3 regions of the Mesorhizobium oxytropidicola genome follow, and region 2 is predicted to be linked to each of the others. Evidence: predicted binding sites of a transcription regulator. Region 2 holds the regulator's gene; each other region holds the start of a gene.

Region 1 (5,596 bases), 3.5 Mb from region 2:
CGCCTGGGCCGAACATCGCGCCATTCTGGCGGCCACGCGCCTTGGCGATGCCGATGAAGCGGCGCGCCGGCTTTCAGCCCACATCGTCGGCAGCCGCGATCGGCTGGTGACGTCGCTCGCCAACGACCGACGCGGTCTTCGCGCCAGGGGCTTTGCCGTCGTGGCCGCTTAACGCAGGTGCAAGGGCAGGGCGCTCGGCGGGCAAAAGAGGCGGCGTCTGACGCGAAGCACACTTTCGGCCTCGCTTCGCGGATGCCGATGGCGTAAGAGCGGCGATGGAAAACAACCGATTTGAAACACCCGTGACCGTCAAGTCCGTCACGGCAGGAAGCACCCAGCTCCTGCGCACGGCCCGTGAGGCTTCCGATTACCTGCTCAACAGCTGGCCCGGCAAGCGCAGCCCCAAGCATCGCGCAGCGCTGCAGGCCTGCCACGACGCGCTGGCCGGCGACAAGCCGGCGATGAACGCCCGCCGCGCCTTCATCGCCGCGGCGCGTGAAGTGGACGTTTTTGTCAGCGACAAGGCGCCCGCCTGACGCAGGGCGACAACCTGGATTGAGGCAAGGCCCGCATATGCGGGCCTTTTGCCGTCATTCCGCGGTTTTCGGTCTCGACCTCGCCCTCGGGCTTTGAACGTTCGCGCTGGGCAACCTTGGCCGCCAGCTTCTCGGCCTTCTTCGCCGCCTTCTGCCGGTCGCGTTCCTTGCGTTCCTGATCGTAGTTTGGTGCTCGCGCCATATCGGCTCCTTTTGTCCTGCCTTGCGGCTCTGACCCTGCCTAGGAGCATTAGCCGTCAAACACAACAGCTGAAGCGACAGTGCGGGCGCTGCCTCAGAAATCCGAAGGGGCTTGCCAGATCGGCGCCACAATGATGTAGGAAACGCCGGGCGCCAGCGTGTTGAGAGCTGCCTGTTTGTTTTGATCAAGTGAATCATGGCCTCAATCGCGCGAACGTCGGCAAAGGTTTTCTATTATGCGCGAAACGCCGCGCGCGATATCGTTCCACAAGCCCTGTTCCGCCGCAGGCTGGCCGTTCGCCTGGAAAAGGCGAGGCTTTGCGATGAGGCTGCGCGCCGACGGTTGAACTACTACAACAAGCTGCAGGATCGTTTCGCGCCCAGCGCCAATGCCATGCGCATCAGCAAGCTGCCCTTCACGCCGACCATGTACTATTACGACCTGAAGGAATTCGCCCGCTACTTCGACCCCGGATTGCTCATCGACATCGAATTCGGCGACGTCAGGAATGTGCCGAAAGTGCCGACGATCGTGAAGGATCGGCCGATCCGTGATGACGACCAGAACGCGGTCATCATGAAGCTCGACAAGTTCCGCCACTTCCAGATGCCGGCCGACGCCATCTCGTTCGGTGACAAGCTGCCGGCCGTGGTCTGGCGCGGCGATCTCAACAATCCGATCAGGACACGGTTTCTGCAAGCGGTGCGCGACCTGCCGTTCTGCGATGCCGGCTCGCACAAGCCCAACGCGCCGGCCGAATACGCCAAGCCCTTCCTCAGCATCGGCCAGCACCAGCGCTACCGCTACATCGTCTCGCTCGAAGGCAATGACGTGGCGACCAACCTCAAATGGATCTTGAACTCGAAGTCGCTCTGCCTGATGCCGCCGCCGACATACGAGACATGGTTCGCGGAGCGGCAGCTCGAGGCCAATGTCCATTATGTGCCGCTTGATCTGGATTTCGCCGATCTCGGCGAGAAGGTGCGCTATTTCGAACGGCATCCGGCGCAGGCCGAGCGCATCATCGCCGCGGCCAACGCCTATTGCCGGAAATTCTCCAATGAGCGAGACGAGCAGGCGATCTCCCTGCTCGTGCTCTACAAATATTTCGTGCTCAGCGGCCAGATCGAACCCGATCCCGAACTCTGGCGCTTCATCGAGGGCTAGCGCGCCTCGGTCTCATGGTCAGATGACGCTGCGGTCGAGAACCATGTCGGCGGGGCCGAAGCGATCCTTTGCCGTCAATTGCTGGTGCCAATAGGGGTAGAGCACGGGCGGGCGGCTGACCGCGTCGAGGCGCTGGCGTTCTTCCGGGCTGAGCTCCAGACTTGCGGCCGCGAGATTGTCCTTGAGCTGGGCGTCGTTGCGGGCGCCGATCACCAGCGAGGAGACGGCGGGGCGGCCAAGCAGCCAGGCAAGCGCCACCTGTGCTGCTGACACGCCGCGGGCCTTGCCGATCTCGGCCAGCACATCGACGATCCGCCAGAGCCGGTCCTCGTCGCGGATCGGCGGTTCCGACCAGCCAGCGAGCTGCCGTGCGGTCGGGCTGTCGCGGTGGTATTTGCCGGACAGCAAGCCGCCGGCGAGCGGGCTCCAGACCAGCACGCCAGTCCCTGGTCGACGGAGATCGGCAGCAGTTCATATTCAGCCTCGCGGGCCTCCAGCGTGTAGTGGATCTGCTGGGTGACGAAGCGCTGCTGGTGGCGGCTGTCGCTGATGGCGAGCCCCTTCATCACTTGCCAGCCGGACCAGTTGGAGCAGCCGATATAGCGCACCTTGCCCTGGCTGACCAAAGTGTCGAGCGCGGCGATGGTTTCCTCGACCGGGGTAAGGCCGTCCCACTGGTGGACGAAATAGATGTCGATGACGTCGGTCTTCAGCCGCTTCAGGCTCTTCTCGCACTCACGGATCAGATGGTGGCGCGACAGGCCTTCGTCGTTAGGCCCGCTGCCGATCCGCATGCGTGCCTTGGACGCGATCAGCACGTCGTTCTTGCGCTTGCCGCCGAGCGCCTCGCCGATAATCTCCTCCGACAAGCCGTTCGATAGACATTGGCGGTGTCGATGAGATTGATGCCGGCGTCGATGCACATGTCGATCATGCGCTTGGCTTCGGCAAGATCGCTGTTGCCGACCGCGGCGAACGGGCCTGCGCCGCCGAATGTCATGGTGCCCAAAGTCAGCGTCGAAACCTTCAGGCCGGAACGGCCAAGGGTGCGGTATTCCATGTCAGTCCTCGCGATTGTGTTGAATTTGGGGGGCGCCGAAGGGCCGCCCGGAATGCGACCCGGGATTTGTAGGACAATTTGGTCGCCTTGTCGCCATGCCAGGACGACGGATCGATCATACCTCGCGGGATTTGTGGCAACGGCGATCGCGCTTGGGCTGCAATAAAACCGTCACCGCCGGCCTATATTGAATTCGGCTAAGGTGTTTCCATTCCAGGCCGCAGGCCAGCAGTTTGGGGTGCCGGACATGAACCGAAAGGCTTGCAAGCGGAGCGACCGATATGACCGAGCTAAGACAGAATTCTCCCGCCAAGGACTGGCTCGAAGCCGAGCTCGCAGACACGCTCGACGAAGATTATGAGCTCGAAATGTCGGAGCCGGCCCTGTCGATGGAAATCGCCAAGATCTACAAGAACGCGCATCCGCCTTCGATCGACCGCATGCAATATTTCCGCGACCTGATCACCTTGCAATCCGAATTGATCAAGCTGCAGTCGTGGGTCGCCTACCACAAGAAGAAGCTGGTGGTGATTTTCGAGGGCCGCGACTCCGCCGGCAAGGGTGGCGTCATCAAGCGCATCACCCAGCGGCTCAATCCGCGCATCTGCCGCGTCGTGGCGCTGCCGGCGCCGACCGAGCGCGAGAAGTCGCAATGGTATTTCCAGCGCTATGTCCCGCATCTGCCGGCAGGCGGCGAGATCGTGCTGTTCGACCGCTCCTGGTACAACCGCTCCGGCGTCGAGCGCGTGATGGGCTTTGCCGATGCGGGTCAGGTCGAGGAATTTTTCCGCGACGTGCCGGAGTTCGAACGCATGCTGGTGCGCTCGGGCATCACTGTCGTGAAATACTGGTTCTCGATCACCGACGAGGAACAGCAGATGCGCTTCCTGATGCGCATCCACGATCCAATGAAGCAGTGGAAGCTGTCGCCGATGGATCTTCAGTCGCGCGTGCGCTGGGAGCAGTACACCAAGGCCAAGGAAGAAACCTTCGCCCGCACCAACATTCCTGAGGCACCCTGGTTCATCGTCGAGGGCAACGACAAGAAGCGCGCGCGGCTGAACTGCATCGATCATCTGCTCAAGCAGATGCCGTATGAAGAGGTGCCGCACGAGGAGATCACGCTGCCGGAACGCGTCTTCAACCCCGAATACGAGCGCCAGACCCTGCCGCGCGAGCTTTACGTGCCGGAGAAGTATTGAGGGGTTTCTTCCTTCTCCCCGTTTCACGGGGAGGTGAGGAGAGGTCTGCGAAGCAGACGAAAAGCCAACTGCTTGGCTTTTCGAACGACGAACGCCGAAGGGCGGATGAGGGGCAGCGCCAACGTCGAAAGTTGAGTCTGGCCATTCTTCAACAGTATGCAATCGCTGGCGTCGTCGGCAGCGCAAATCTTCCAAACGTCAGCGCCGCCCCTCATTGCCCTGCCGGGCATTTCTCCTCGTATAGTGACGGGGAGAAAGAGCTCTCGTTACGCCCGCTTGATCAGCACATGCGTGGCAAGCGCCGTCGCCACCTGCTCGGTGCATTGATAGCCCAGCTTCAGCATGTCCAGGCCGGCAAACAGGTGCTCGCCCCTGCCAAGCAGCACAGGCGAGATTGCCAGATGCATCTCGTCGATCAGCTTCTCCTGCAGATATTGCCGGATGGTGGCGACGCCGCCGCCAACGCGCACATCCTTGCCATCAGCCGCCGCCTTCGCCTGCTCGAGCGCCGAATGGATGCCGTCGGTCACAAAATAAAAGGTCGTGCCACCTTCCATCGTGATGGGTGCCCGCTCATGGTGCGTCAGCACGAAGACCGGCACATGGTACGGCGGGTTGTCGCCCCACCAGCCTTTCCAGCTGTCGTCAGGCCAGTCGCCGCGGATCGGCCCGAACATGTTGCGGCCAAGGATCCAGGCGCCGACATTCTCGAAGCTGCGCGCCGCGAACGCCTCGTTGATATCGGTGGTGCCGCCATCTTGTCCGAGCACCATCTCACGGAAGGTGCGGGTGTCGACAAACCACTTGTGCAAGGATTCTCCACCGATGCCGAGCGGGTTTTGCAGATCCTGATCGGGACCGGCGCCATAACCGTCGAGCGACAAGGTGAATGCGTTGACGCGAAGTTTGGACATGGAAGGCCTCCTAACCAATTATGTCTGCAATCGGTTTTCTTGTAGCAAACTGATTGCAGATCACAAGCGGTGTTCCTCACGATGCAGACACGTCCTGACAACGTCGCCAAGTGACGTCCGAACTGTTCCGTATTGATGCGCTGGGGTGGCCACTGGTGGCCGCCGAAACAGCCGCGATATCAGGCTATTCGCCGGTGAGTTCCATGAAGCGGATGTGGTTGCTGAACGGGTAGATGACCTCGACCGTCAACCGCCCATCCTCGTGTTCCAGGTCGGGTTTCATGTAGCGGTAGTCCTTGCCGGTGCGGGCTGCCGGCCGCCTCCGGCCGTGCCCGCGTCATACCCGGAGCCGCCGCGTTCTGTCAGTGCAAAACCCGCTGGTTATCGAATGAAAAGCTATTCCATCGACAGGATGAGATTGCGCACGATCGGATAGATTTCGCGCTCCCAGCGTTTGCCGTTGAAGACGCCATAGTGGCCTACATTGGCCTGCAGGTGATGGCGTTTGAGATGCG
Region 2 (5,596 bases):
GCTTTCGGCGTCAGGCTCTATGAGAAGATCAGCAAGGCCGAGATGGACGGCCGTGTCGAGCAGGCGCTGAAGCGCGCGGCACTCTGGACCGAGGTCAAGGACAAGCTCAATGCCAGCGGCCTCAGCCTGTCGGGCGGCCAGCAGCAGCGGCTGTGCATCGCCCGCACCGTGGCGGTGAAGCCGGAAGTCATCCTGCTCGACGAGCCGGCCTCGGCGCTCGACCCGCTGTCGACCGCCAAGATCGAGGAGCTGATCGACGAATTGCAAGCCGACTACACGATCGTCATCGTCACCCACAATATGCAGCAGGCGGCGCGCGTGTCGAAGCAGACCGCCTTCATGTATCTGGGCGAACTGGTCGAGTTCGACAAAACCGAGAAGATCTTCACGTCGCCTCGCGAGAAGCGCACGCAAGACTACATCACCGGCCGCTTCGGCTGATCGCACGCATACGAGGACCAGGATCATGGCCGAACATACAGTCGCAGCCTTCGACGAGGATCTCGGACAGATCAGCAGGCTGATCAGCGACATGGGCGATCTCGCCGGCTCGATGGTCGGCGGTGCCACCAAGGCACTGCTGAATTCCGACAATGCTCTGGCACAGCGCGTGGTCTCCGACGACGCCATCATGGATGCGCGCCAGCGCGAGCTCGACGACCGCGCCATCACACTGATCGCCAAGCGCCAGCCTATGGCCGACGATCTGCGTCATGTCGTCGGCTCGATCCGCATGGCCGGCGACCTCGAACGCATCGGCGATCTTGCCAAGAACATCGCCAAGCGCGTCGGCACCGTCGGGCTCAGCGCCACGCCGCGCGATCTTTCGCACTCCATCGACGCCATGGCGCAGCTGGTGTTGATCCAGGTGCAGGGCGTGATCGAAGAGTATGCGGCGCGCGATGCCGCCGCGCTGGCGAAGCTGCGCGCCGACGACGAGCGCATCGACGTCAAATACACCTCCGTCTTCCGCGAACTGCTGACCTATATGATGGAGGATCCGCGCAACATCACGGCTTGCACGCATCTGCTGTTCTGCGCCAAGAATCTCGAACGCATCGGCGACCATGTGACCAACATCGCCGAAAACGCGTACTATGTCCTGACCGGCACGCAACTGCCCGCCAACCGTCCAAAACAGGACGAGACGGCGATGTCGGCGCCGGCGGCCTGAGCGCAGGGGTAACCAATCGATGATCGCACCACGCATCATGGTGGTGGAGGATGAGGAGCCGCTTGGCGTGCTCCTCCGCTACAATCTGGAATCGGAGGGTTACCAGGTCGAGGTGGTGACACGCGGCGACGAAGCCGAAATCCGCCTGCAGGAAAACGTGCCCGACCTTCTGGTGCTCGACTGGATGGTGCCGGCGGTGTCCGGCATCGAACTCTGCCGGCGCCTGCGGATGCGGCCCGAGACCGAGCGGCTGCCGATCATCATGCTGACCGCGCGCGGCGAGGAAAGCGACCGTGTGCGCGGCCTTTCGACCGGCGCCGACGACTATCTGGTCAAGCCGTTCTCGACGCCGGAATTCATGGCTCGCGTCAAGGCGCTGCTGCGCCGCGCCAAGCCGGAAGTTCTGTCCAGCGTGCTCAAGGTCGGCGACATCGTGCTCGACCGCGAATCGCACCGGGTCTATCGCAAGAAGAGCGAGATCCGGCTCGGGCCGACCGAGTTCCGCCTCCTCGAATTCATGATGCGCCATCCCGGTCGCGTGTTCTCGCGCAGCCAGTTGCTCGACAATGTCTGGGGCGAGACGATCTACATCGACGAGCGCACCGTGGACGTGCATGTCGGCCGGCTGCGCAAGGCGGTCAACAATGGCCGCATGCCCGATGTTATCAGGACCATTCGGGGGGCGGGCTACGCGATCCGCGAGGATTAGGGATATGCTGATATTCAGGTGATGCCGGCCTGCGAATGGCGGTTTCCCGCGCTTCCGGTACTCACGGACCCAAATGTCCGCTCCGTTCCGGTTCTCGGAACCCGCCATTCTCGACTCGGCCTGACCTGAATCTCAACATATCCCTGCGCGTTACTCAGGCAACGTTCTTGCCGGCAACGCCTGACTTACCCTGCCCGCCCGGCGCGAAAATCTCCTGGTCGACGAAGGTCAGTGCGCGCATGGCGCAGCCTTCGCGGATCAGCGGCAGTTCGTTCGGTTCGGTGTCGAAGGAAATCGATTTCGAGTGCTGGCCGCCAGCGGTCTGGGCGATCGCCTCGCGCAATGCCGGCTCGATCAGGTCGAAGGCGGCGGCGCTGACGCCGACCATGGCGACGGGTGCGGGATCGATCAGCGCGAACAGGCTGCCGAGGCCATAGCCGAGCGCCTCGCCGGCTTTACGATAGGCTTCGCGCTCGGGCCCGTCCCGTTCCCGCGCCGTCGCGGCCAGTGCCCGCATCTGGGCGTCGCTGACATCTGCGACCGGCTCGGTGTCCTCACCGAGCTGCCGGGCATTGCGCCAGATGGCGTAGTTGCCGGCATAGGCCTCGACGCAGCCGCGCCGCCCGCAGCGGCAGAGCGCGCCGCCTGGCCGATGGATCATGTGGCCGAACTCGCCGCCCGAGGAATGGGTGCCGGTGAACAGCTCGCCCTTCAACACCAGCCCCATGCCGATGCCGTGCGAAAGCAGGATGGCGATGAAGTCGTCGCGGTAACGCTCGGGATCGCGCCAGCGCAGCGCCACCGCCATCATGTTGCAGTCGTTTTCCATGGTGGCGGGGATGCCGAACTCGGCTTCGAGTATATCGGCGAAGGCGATGTCGGTCTGTGGCGTGATCGGCGACCACAGCATCGCCCGGGCCTCGGTGTCGGTGATGCCCTGGATTGCCAGTGCGATGCGGGCGACGCTGCGCACGTCGATATCGGGATCATCGAGGCGGCGCCGCACGATGGCGACGCATTCGCCGATCAGCGCCTCGCGCGACATGGTCAGCGTGTCCAGCCGGCGCTGTTCCTCCGATATCACCTGGCCGGCATAGTCGATGACCGCGACGGACAGGAAATTCAGCGACAGCACCACGGTCATGACGGCCGCGGCCTCCGGGTTGAGGCCGAGGCCGACCTGCGGCCTGCCGCGCTTCAGCGAGCCGGCCTCGCTCGGCTTGCCTTCGGCCAGGATGCCTTCACCGATCAGATCGGAGGAAATCGCCGATATGGTCGAATGGCTGAGGCCGGTGGTCGCGGCGATCTCGGTGCGCGAGGGCCGGCCGGCCCGGCGCACGGCCGCAATCACCATGGCGCGGTTGCGCCGGCGCAGATCGTCGTGACGGATTCCGACCGACATGTTTTCCCACATCCTCCCGGTCGCCGCGGTTCCTCCGGCCCCTCAAACGCCGCGTGCGACACGGTCAAATACTGGCAGAAGCGGCCCGTCCTGTCATTTATTTATTCCGAGGCTCGAAAAAAATTCGCAGGGACATCAAAATCCATCAGAATCGTTGTTGACAGCGTTCCGGTGTTGGATCAGTGTTTTTCGAGGCTCGAAAAAATAGAGCCTCTGTGCCGGCCTTAGGGCCAGTTTGGTCGCGCCATACGCGGCGCAGGGAGGAATATCATGAAGAGATTCACAGCCGCCATCCTGGCGGGTGTCGCCATGTCGCTGACGCTCGCGTCGGTCGCGCAGGCGAAGGACAAGGTCATTGGCGTTTCGTGGTCCAACTTCCAGGAAGAGCGCTGGAAGACTGACGAGGCCGCGATGAAGAAGGCGATCGAGGCCGCCGGCGACAAGTACATTTCCGCCGACGCACAGTCCAATCCCGGCAAGCAGCTTACCGATGTCGAGAGCCTCATCTCGCAGGGCGCCAATTCGCTGATCATCCTGGCGCAGGATGCCTCGGCCATCGGCCCGGCCGTGCAGAAGGCCCTGGACGAAGGCATTCCCGTCGTCGGCTATGACCGCCTGATCGAGAACAAGGACGTCTTCTACCTGACCTTCGACAACAAGGAAGTCGGCCGCTTGCAGGCCGCTGCGGTGTTCAAGGCCAAGCCGGAAGGCAACTATGTCTTCATCAAGGGCTCGGGCTCCGATCCGAATGCCGATTTCCTGTTCTCGGGCTCGATGGAAGTGCTCAAGGCGGCCATTGACAGCGGCAAGATCAAGAATGTCGGTGAGGCCTATACGGACGGCTGGCTGCCCGCCAACGCCCAGAAGAACATGGAACAGTTCCTGACCGCCAACGACAACAAGGTCGACGCGGTCGTCGCGGCCAATGACGGCACCGCCGGCGGCGTCGTCGCGGCGCTGACGGCGCAAGGTCTCGCCGGCACCGTGCCGGTGTCGGGCCAGGACGGCGACCATGCCGCGCTCAACCGCATCGCGCTCGGCACCCAGACCGTGTCGGTTTGGAAGGACGCGCGCGAACTCGGCAAGAACGCCGCTGAGATCGCCTCGCAGCTGGCCGACGGCAAGAAGATGACCGACATAGCTGGTGTGAAGGACTTCACGACACCTGGCGGCAACACCGTCAAGTCGCTGTTCCTGACCCCGGTCGCCATCACCAAGGACAATCTCAACGTCGTCATCGACGCCGGCTGGATCAAGAAGGACGAAGTCTGCGCGGGCGTCGCCGCCGGCAGCGTCGCGGCCTGCAACTAAACGGCGCAATACGGTTCGATATCGACGCCGCGGCCCGAAAAGCCGCGGCGTTTCTCAAGGGGCTTCCCGCTTCAAATGACTGCGGAAAGCAAATAGCATCCATGTTCCGGCATCCGCGCCAGACGGTAAACCGGTGGGAGGATAGCATGACCGACACGACCTCTAATCAACCGGTCGGCAGCACTGCGGCGGACAAGGCGCGTGCATCCGAACTCAGTGCCGTTGGACGGTTTCTCAAGGCCACCGAACTCGACACGCGCATGCTTGGCATGGTCGGTGCGCTGCTGGTCATCTGGGTCGGCATCCATATCCTGTCGGGTGGGCTTTTCCTGACGCCGCGCAATCTGTGGAACCTGTCGGTGCAGACCTCTTCGGTCGCGATCATGGCGACCGGCATGGTGCTGGTCATCGTCATGCGCAACATCGACCTCTCGGTCGGATCCGTCGAAGGTGTGATCGGCATGATCATGGGTGTGGCGCAGGCCGAATTCCTCATTCGCGTCGTCGGTTTCCAGCTCGGAAATCCCTGGCTCTGGATCATCGCGCTGGCGGCCGGCGTGGTGCTTGGCCTCCTGATCGGCGCATTCCAGGGCTTCATCATCGCCTATATGGAGGTTCCGGCCTTTATCGTAACGCTGGGCGGCCTGCTGGTCTGGCGCGGCATGGCATGGCTGATCACCAGCGGGCGCACGGTCGCGCCGCTCGACACAACCTTCCAACTGATGGGCGGCGGACCACGCGGCTCGATCGGCGCCACTGCCAGCTGGATCGTCGGTGTCGTCGCCTGCGTGGCGGTTGCCTTCATGCTGCTCAACGGCAGGTCGCAGCGCAAGCGGTTCCACTTTCCGCTGCGCCCCGTCTGGGCCGAGACCTTGCTTGGCGTGGTTGCCTGCGCCGCTATCCTTGGCGCCGTCTGGATCGCCAATTCCTATCCATGGCCGATCGGCATCGTGCGCCAGTACGCCCAGCAGAACGGCATTGCCATTCCCGAAGGCGGGCT
Region 3 (5,596 bases), 1.6 Mb from region 2:
CCGCGACATCGGTGCAGGCGAGCTACGCCGACCCGGCGCTGAAGGCGCGGATCCTGACCGATCTGGCGGCCTGGCGGAGCTGACAGATTACGCGGTCAGGGCTTCCGGCTGTTCGAAAAGCGCATGAAGCTCGGAGACCGGCATTGGACGGCCAAAATACCAACCCTGGACATCCGTGCAGCCATTCTCCTTGACCAGCCTGTACTGGTCCTCGGTCTCGACGCCTTCGGCGGTCGTCGTCATGCCGAGCGTGGTGCCGAGTTCGGCGACGGCCTTGACGATTGCCCGGCTTTCGCTGCTCTCGCACATCAGGCTGACGAAGCTGCGGTCGATCTTGATGCGGTTGAACGGGAACGACCTGAGATAGCTCAGCGAAGAATAGCCGGTGCCGAAATCGTCCATGGCTATGGAGATACCGAGGTCGCGCAGGCTGTGCAGCGTGTTTAGCGTGTTTTCGTTGTTCGCCAGCAGCACCGACTCGGTGATCTCCAGCTCGAGCCGTGACGGCAACAGGCCTGAAGCCGCAAGCGCCGCTGCAACCTGGAGCGGCAGCCCCTGCTGTTTGAACTGGGCCGGCGAGAGATTGACCGCGACCTTGACGGGCAGGGGCCATTTCACGGCGTCGGCGCAGGCACGCCGCATGATCCACTCACCAAGCGGGTCGATGACGCCCGTCTCCTCGGCCAATTGGATGAATTCCGCCGGCGGCAGCAGGCCGAGGCGCGGATGGTTCCATCGCACCAGCGCTTCGAAGCCGGTGAGCTGCGAGGTCTTTGCGTCGTGCAGCGGTTGATAATGCAGGACGAACTGTTCTTTTTTCACGCCGAGCGCCAGTTCGGATTCGAGTTGGCGCCGCTCCTGCAGTCTCGCGTCCATTCCTGGCTCGAACGACCTGCAGGTTCCGCGGCCTTCCATCTTGGCCTTGTACAGAGCAAGGTCGGCGTTGCGGATAAGGGTTTCCGAATTTTGCCCGTCGTCGGGGAAGACGGCGATGCCGATGCTGCCGCCGATGTTGATCTTGTGACCCTGGATGGAGAATTCGTCGGACAGGGCATGAATGACGCGGCTTGCCAGCACGCCGGCCTCGTCGTTGCCGTCGAGCAGAAGCTGAAGGATGACGAACTCGTCCCCGCCAATTCTCGCCACCATGGCGGTTTCGCCGGCATGGTGTTTCAACCGCTTCGCCACCGCCCCGAGTAGCTCGTCGCCGATCGGATGGCCGAGCGTGTCGTTGACCGGTTTGAAACGATCGAGATCGACGCAATGGACGGCCAGCTTCTCGCAGTCCCTGAGGCTTCTCAATGCCTCGTCCATCGTTTCGGCCAAGAGGCCCCGGTTGGGCAGGCCGGTGAGAATGTCATGCGTGGCCAGGTGCTGGATCTCGGCGGTGCGCTCCTCGACCCGCCGCTCCAGGGTCTCGGCAGCCTCGACCTGCATCGTCATCGTCCGCCCGATCGCATACCAGCAGGCCAGCGCCAGCAGCGTGACCACCGCGACCGCCGCATAACCGGCCAGTTCGAATTGACGCACGGACTGGACGTCCAGATTGCTGTCGAACCGGCTGTTGGGAAAACCGGCCCAGAGACGCCATGCGCTCCTGGGATCGTTGAGCGAGAGCGGGATGACTTCGGAATAGATCAGATTGGGGTCGGCCGCCGTGAAGGCACGGGAGTCCGCCGCCAGCGCCGTCGACATCTTGTGCTGGTCGGATTCGAAACCGTAGCCTGAATTGACGATGACATAGTCGCTGCTCGGCAACAGTTTGCGCAGCGCCGAGGTGAGCATGATCGCCGAGACGGAGCCGCGCAGGCTGCCATCCCCGCCGAAGACGGGAACCGAAAGGATGAAGCCTGAGCGATCGGCGTCATTGCCGGTGTGGATGAAATCGGTGTTGTCGCAAGTGATGAGCTCTTTCGTGCCGATGATCGGCACGTTCAACCCGTCAATGGCGCTCGAATTCGGATAGTTCGTCTTCAGCCAGGCGAGCTGCTTGACCAGCTCATGGTATTCATAGGTTTCAACCTCCTCGGGGGGCCGGATCAGGGCATTCTGGTCCAACTTTCCGGCCTTCGCGTCCGCGGCGGCCTGGGATCTCGCCTTGGCGTTCACGATCAGCTGGTCGAATTGGAGGATCGGCTCCTCGAGCTTGCCGGTCACCGCATCGAAGCGGTCCGGGTTGAAATCCAGCGGCAGGAAGTAAACCTCGGAAATGGAGACGTTGTTGGCGAGGTTGTCGTAGATCTGCTGGATTGTCGCGCGGCCTTCGTCGCCCAGATTGGTGCCATGCCGGTCGAGGTTTTGGACGCTGGGCAGATAGGTCAAGGTCCGGACATTTTCATAGACGGCCCGCAAGGCGTCTTCGACGGTCTTGGCGGTCGCTCTGGAAGCTGCCTGGGAATTCTCGAGATAGCGTTCCTTGGCCAGCGCGAAGTTTCGCTGGGCATCGATATGCAAGGCCGCCAGCGTCGCCGCGCCGGTCAACAGGATCACAACAAATCCGGCCGCTCGCCTGAATGCGTTCATTTGCGTCCACCCTCGAGTGGCAAGGGATACCGTAAGGCGGTTTAGGAAGCGCTAATGGAATAGGTCTTTTCTTGACGACTCCCGCGTGCTGGCGAGCATCAGATCCGGTAAGATCGAGACCCCCCTTCTTTTCGCGGGCGGGCAGGCCGGGACTGAGCAAGGCGCGAGGGCTCAGTTCGCTGGCACCGCCTGCTGGTCGGCGTCGGTAAGCGTGCCCAGAAAGGCGACGATGTCGTCGATCTCGGCATCACTAAGCGCCGGTCTGTCGCCGGGTTTTTTGCCGTTGAAGGGCGGATCCTGATTCAAGTTTCCCCAGTAAGCCTTTGGCAGGTCGTCATATTGCCTGACCGTGCCATCGGCATTCTTGGGGTACCAGTGGCCGGGATCGGTGTCGCGGCTGGCGTAGAAGGCGACCGCGTCGCGCAGCGTGTGGAAGGTGCCGTTGTGGAAGAAGCTTTTGCGCAGCGCGACATTGCGCAGCGTCGGCGTCTTGAACAGGCCGCAGATCTCGGTCCGGCCCTTGAAGTCGGTGCGCAGCGGGCCGCAGAGGCCAAGATCGACATAGGCGGGATCGGCATTGGTCGGGATGGCGGCATTGCGCGGCACGGCGATGGCGATCAGGCCGAAATCGGTGAATTGCGGCGGCTCGCCGTCATTGGCGGGTTCGCTGAGATGGCAGCTGGCGCAGTTGCCCTTGGCCTCGTCCTCGAACAGCACCCGGCCGCGCAGTTCCTGCGCCGTCAGCTCAGCCTTGCCGGCGAGGAAAGCGTCGTAGCGGCTGGAATAGGGGTAGAAATCGGCAGCGCTCTGCTCGAACGTGCCCAGCGCCTCGGCGGCGGCGTCGAAGGCATCGCCCGGATGGTCGAACACGTCGTCGCCGAAGGCCGCTTTGAATTCGCCGGCATAGGCGGCCTTGCGCAAGGCGGCGGTGACGGCGGCTTCATCCTTGTTGGCCATCTCGAAGGGCGAGAGCAGGGGGATTTTCGCCTGGTCCTTGCCGTGGTCGGCGCGGCCGTCCCAGGTCAGGCCGCCGGTCGGGCCATTGTCGACGCTCTCGTCGCCCTCGTCCTCGGAATCGTAGAAATGCTCGGTGAAGGCGGGCGCCGCCTGGAGATAGCGCAGCGACGCCACGGCGCGCACGCCCGGCCGGTCGAGGTTCGGGCCACCCATTTCGACCGGTGCTGCCGAGGCCGGACCGAAGGCGTGATGCGGATCATGGCAGGACGAGCAGGCCTGCTTGCCGGAAGCCGAAAGCGCCGGGTCGAAGAACATTTTTCGGCCGAGGGCGGTCAGCGTCTGCGCTCGGGCGAAGGCATCGGCGCGCGACAGGGGGCCGGGTGGACGGTGCCGGTTCCGGCGCGGACGAAGGTCGCCGGCAAAGTGATGGCGAAAGCGAACAACGATGCGGCGGCGGCCGCGACCATCAGGCGTCTGCCTCGTCCTGTCGTCATGAATTCAGTCCGTTTTTTTGGCATTAGGTGCCCACTGCAACGGATTGATGACTGGTTCGGCCCCTCACGAAAGCGTGTTCGCCGGAACGCCAAATGTCACAAAGGTTACAAGGCATCGACTTACCGTTTTCGGACATGGCCCGTTGCTCCCCGCCATGCACGACGCCTCCAGCCATCCCCTTAGCCATGAGGATTTTCATGACGCGGCTTCTCACTTCGCTTTTCCTGGCCAGCACGGCCTTGGTATCGGTCGTCACCGCTGCCAACGCCGCCCCTCCCGGCTACGACAAGATCGACACCGTCGTCGTCATCTATGCCGAGAACCGCAGCTTCGACAATCTCTATGGCGGCTTCCCCGGCGCCAATGGGCTGGCCAACGTCTCGGCCGATCAGGCGCGCCAACTCGACCGCGACGGCAAGCCGCTTGCCGAACTGCCGCCGGCCTGGGGCGGGCTGACCGCCAAGGGGGTGACGCCCGTGGTAACCGAGGCACAGTCGGCGCATCTTGCCAATGCCAGCTTCGCCATCGACGACGCCAGCGGCTTCAACGAGAAGACCTCCGTCATCACGCGCGACCTCTGGCATCGCTTCTACCAGGAGCAGATGCAGATCGATGGCGGGAAAAATGACAAGTTTGCCGCCTGGGCCGATTCCGGCGGCCTGGTGATGGGCCATTATGACGGCTCCGGCTTGCCGATGTGGGTGGTGGCGAAGAAGTACGTTCTCGCCGATAATTTCTTCCAAGGTGCCTTTGGCGGCTCCTTCCTCAATCACATCATGCTCGCCTGCGCCTGCGCGCCGGTCTATCCGCATGCCGACACCAGCCCCGTGAAGGCGCAGATCGCCGTCGTCGAGGCCGATGGCAAGACGCTGAAAGTCGCCGACAATTCGCCGGCCTCGGCACTTGGCGGTGCGCCGAAATTCGTCAATGACGGCGCCATCACGCCCGACTTCCACGCCGTCAACACCATGCAGCCGCCGTACCAGCCGAGCGCCAACAAGCCGGTCGAGGGCGGCGACAAGGCGCTGGCCGATCCGACGCAGCCGACGACGCTGCCGCCGCAGCACGACATCACCATCGGCGACCTCATGTCGCTGAAGGGGATCGACTGGGCCTGGTATGCCGGCGCCTGGCAGGCCGCGCTCGACGGCAAGAACGCGACACCGGTGCCGAACTTCCAGTTCCACCACCAGCCGTTCAACTATTTCGCGGCCTATGCGCCGGGCACTGCCGCGCGGACCGAGCACCTCAGGGATGGCGGACTGGACGGCGCCGAATTCATCAAGGCGATCGACGACGGCAAACTGCCTTCTGTCAGCTTCTACAAGCCGCAAGGCAATCTCAACGAGCACTCAGGCTATGCCGACGTGACATCGGGCGACCAGCATCTGGCCGACCTCGTCGCACATCTGGAGAAGAGCCCGCAATGGAGCCACATGCTGGTGGTCGTCACCTATGACGAGAATGGCGGCTACTGGGACCACGTCGCGCCGCCCAAGGCCGACCGCTGGGGTCCGGGCAACCGCATCCCGACCTTCATCATCTCGCCCTATGCGAAAATGGGCACGGTCGACCACACGCAATATGACACGACGTCGATCCTGCGCTTCATCACCGCGCG

What was found. The regulator PhoB, encoded in region 2, activates phosphate uptake and scavenging genes when phosphate is short. The targets are predictions, from matches to a motif close to TGTCATNNANCTGTCAT.
Region 1: the regulator PhoB is predicted to act here: its motif matches at 3,124-3,140, upstream of ppk2 (polyphosphate kinase 2).
Region 3: the regulator PhoB is predicted to act here: its motif matches at 4,011-4,027, upstream of AC0V8S_RS16355 (acid phosphatase).

What each region holds. Positions count from the first base shown of each region.
Region 1 is NZ_CM149692.1:5,263,974-5,269,569, reverse strand. It holds gene AC0V8S_RS26565 (GntR family transcriptional regulator) at 1-172, shown strand, start outside; gene AC0V8S_RS26560 (DUF982 domain-containing protein) at 276-536, shown strand; gene AC0V8S_RS26555 (hypothetical protein) at 514-738, opposite strand; gene AC0V8S_RS26550 (glycosyl transferase family 90) at 934-1,905, shown strand; partial or broken gene AC0V8S_RS26545 (aldo/keto reductase) at 1,924-2,965, opposite strand; gene ppk2 (polyphosphate kinase 2) at 3,247-4,167, shown strand; gene AC0V8S_RS26535 (dihydrofolate reductase family protein) at 4,434-5,081, opposite strand; gene AC0V8S_RS26530 (hypothetical protein) at 5,266-5,364, opposite strand; gene AC0V8S_RS26525 (polyhydroxyalkanoate depolymerase) at 5,478-5,596, opposite strand, start outside.
Region 2 is NZ_CM149692.1:1,627,813-1,633,408, forward strand. It holds gene pstB (phosphate ABC transporter ATP-binding protein PstB) at 1-441, shown strand, start outside; gene phoU (phosphate signaling complex protein PhoU) at 467-1,174, shown strand; gene phoB (phosphate regulon transcriptional regulator PhoB) at 1,194-1,883, shown strand; gene AC0V8S_RS08195 (ROK family protein) at 2,038-3,285, opposite strand; gene xylF (D-xylose ABC transporter substrate-binding protein) at 3,556-4,596, shown strand; gene AC0V8S_RS08205 (sugar ABC transporter permease) at 4,743-5,596, shown strand, end outside.
Region 3 is NZ_CM149692.1:3,274,445-3,280,040, forward strand. It holds gene add (adenosine deaminase) at 1-83, shown strand, start outside; gene AC0V8S_RS16340 (putative bifunctional diguanylate cyclase/phosphodiesterase) at 88-2,523, opposite strand; partial or broken gene AC0V8S_RS16345 (cytochrome-c peroxidase) at 2,695-3,861, opposite strand; gene AC0V8S_RS16350 (hypothetical protein) at 3,813-3,974, opposite strand; gene AC0V8S_RS16355 (acid phosphatase) at 4,173-5,596, shown strand, end outside.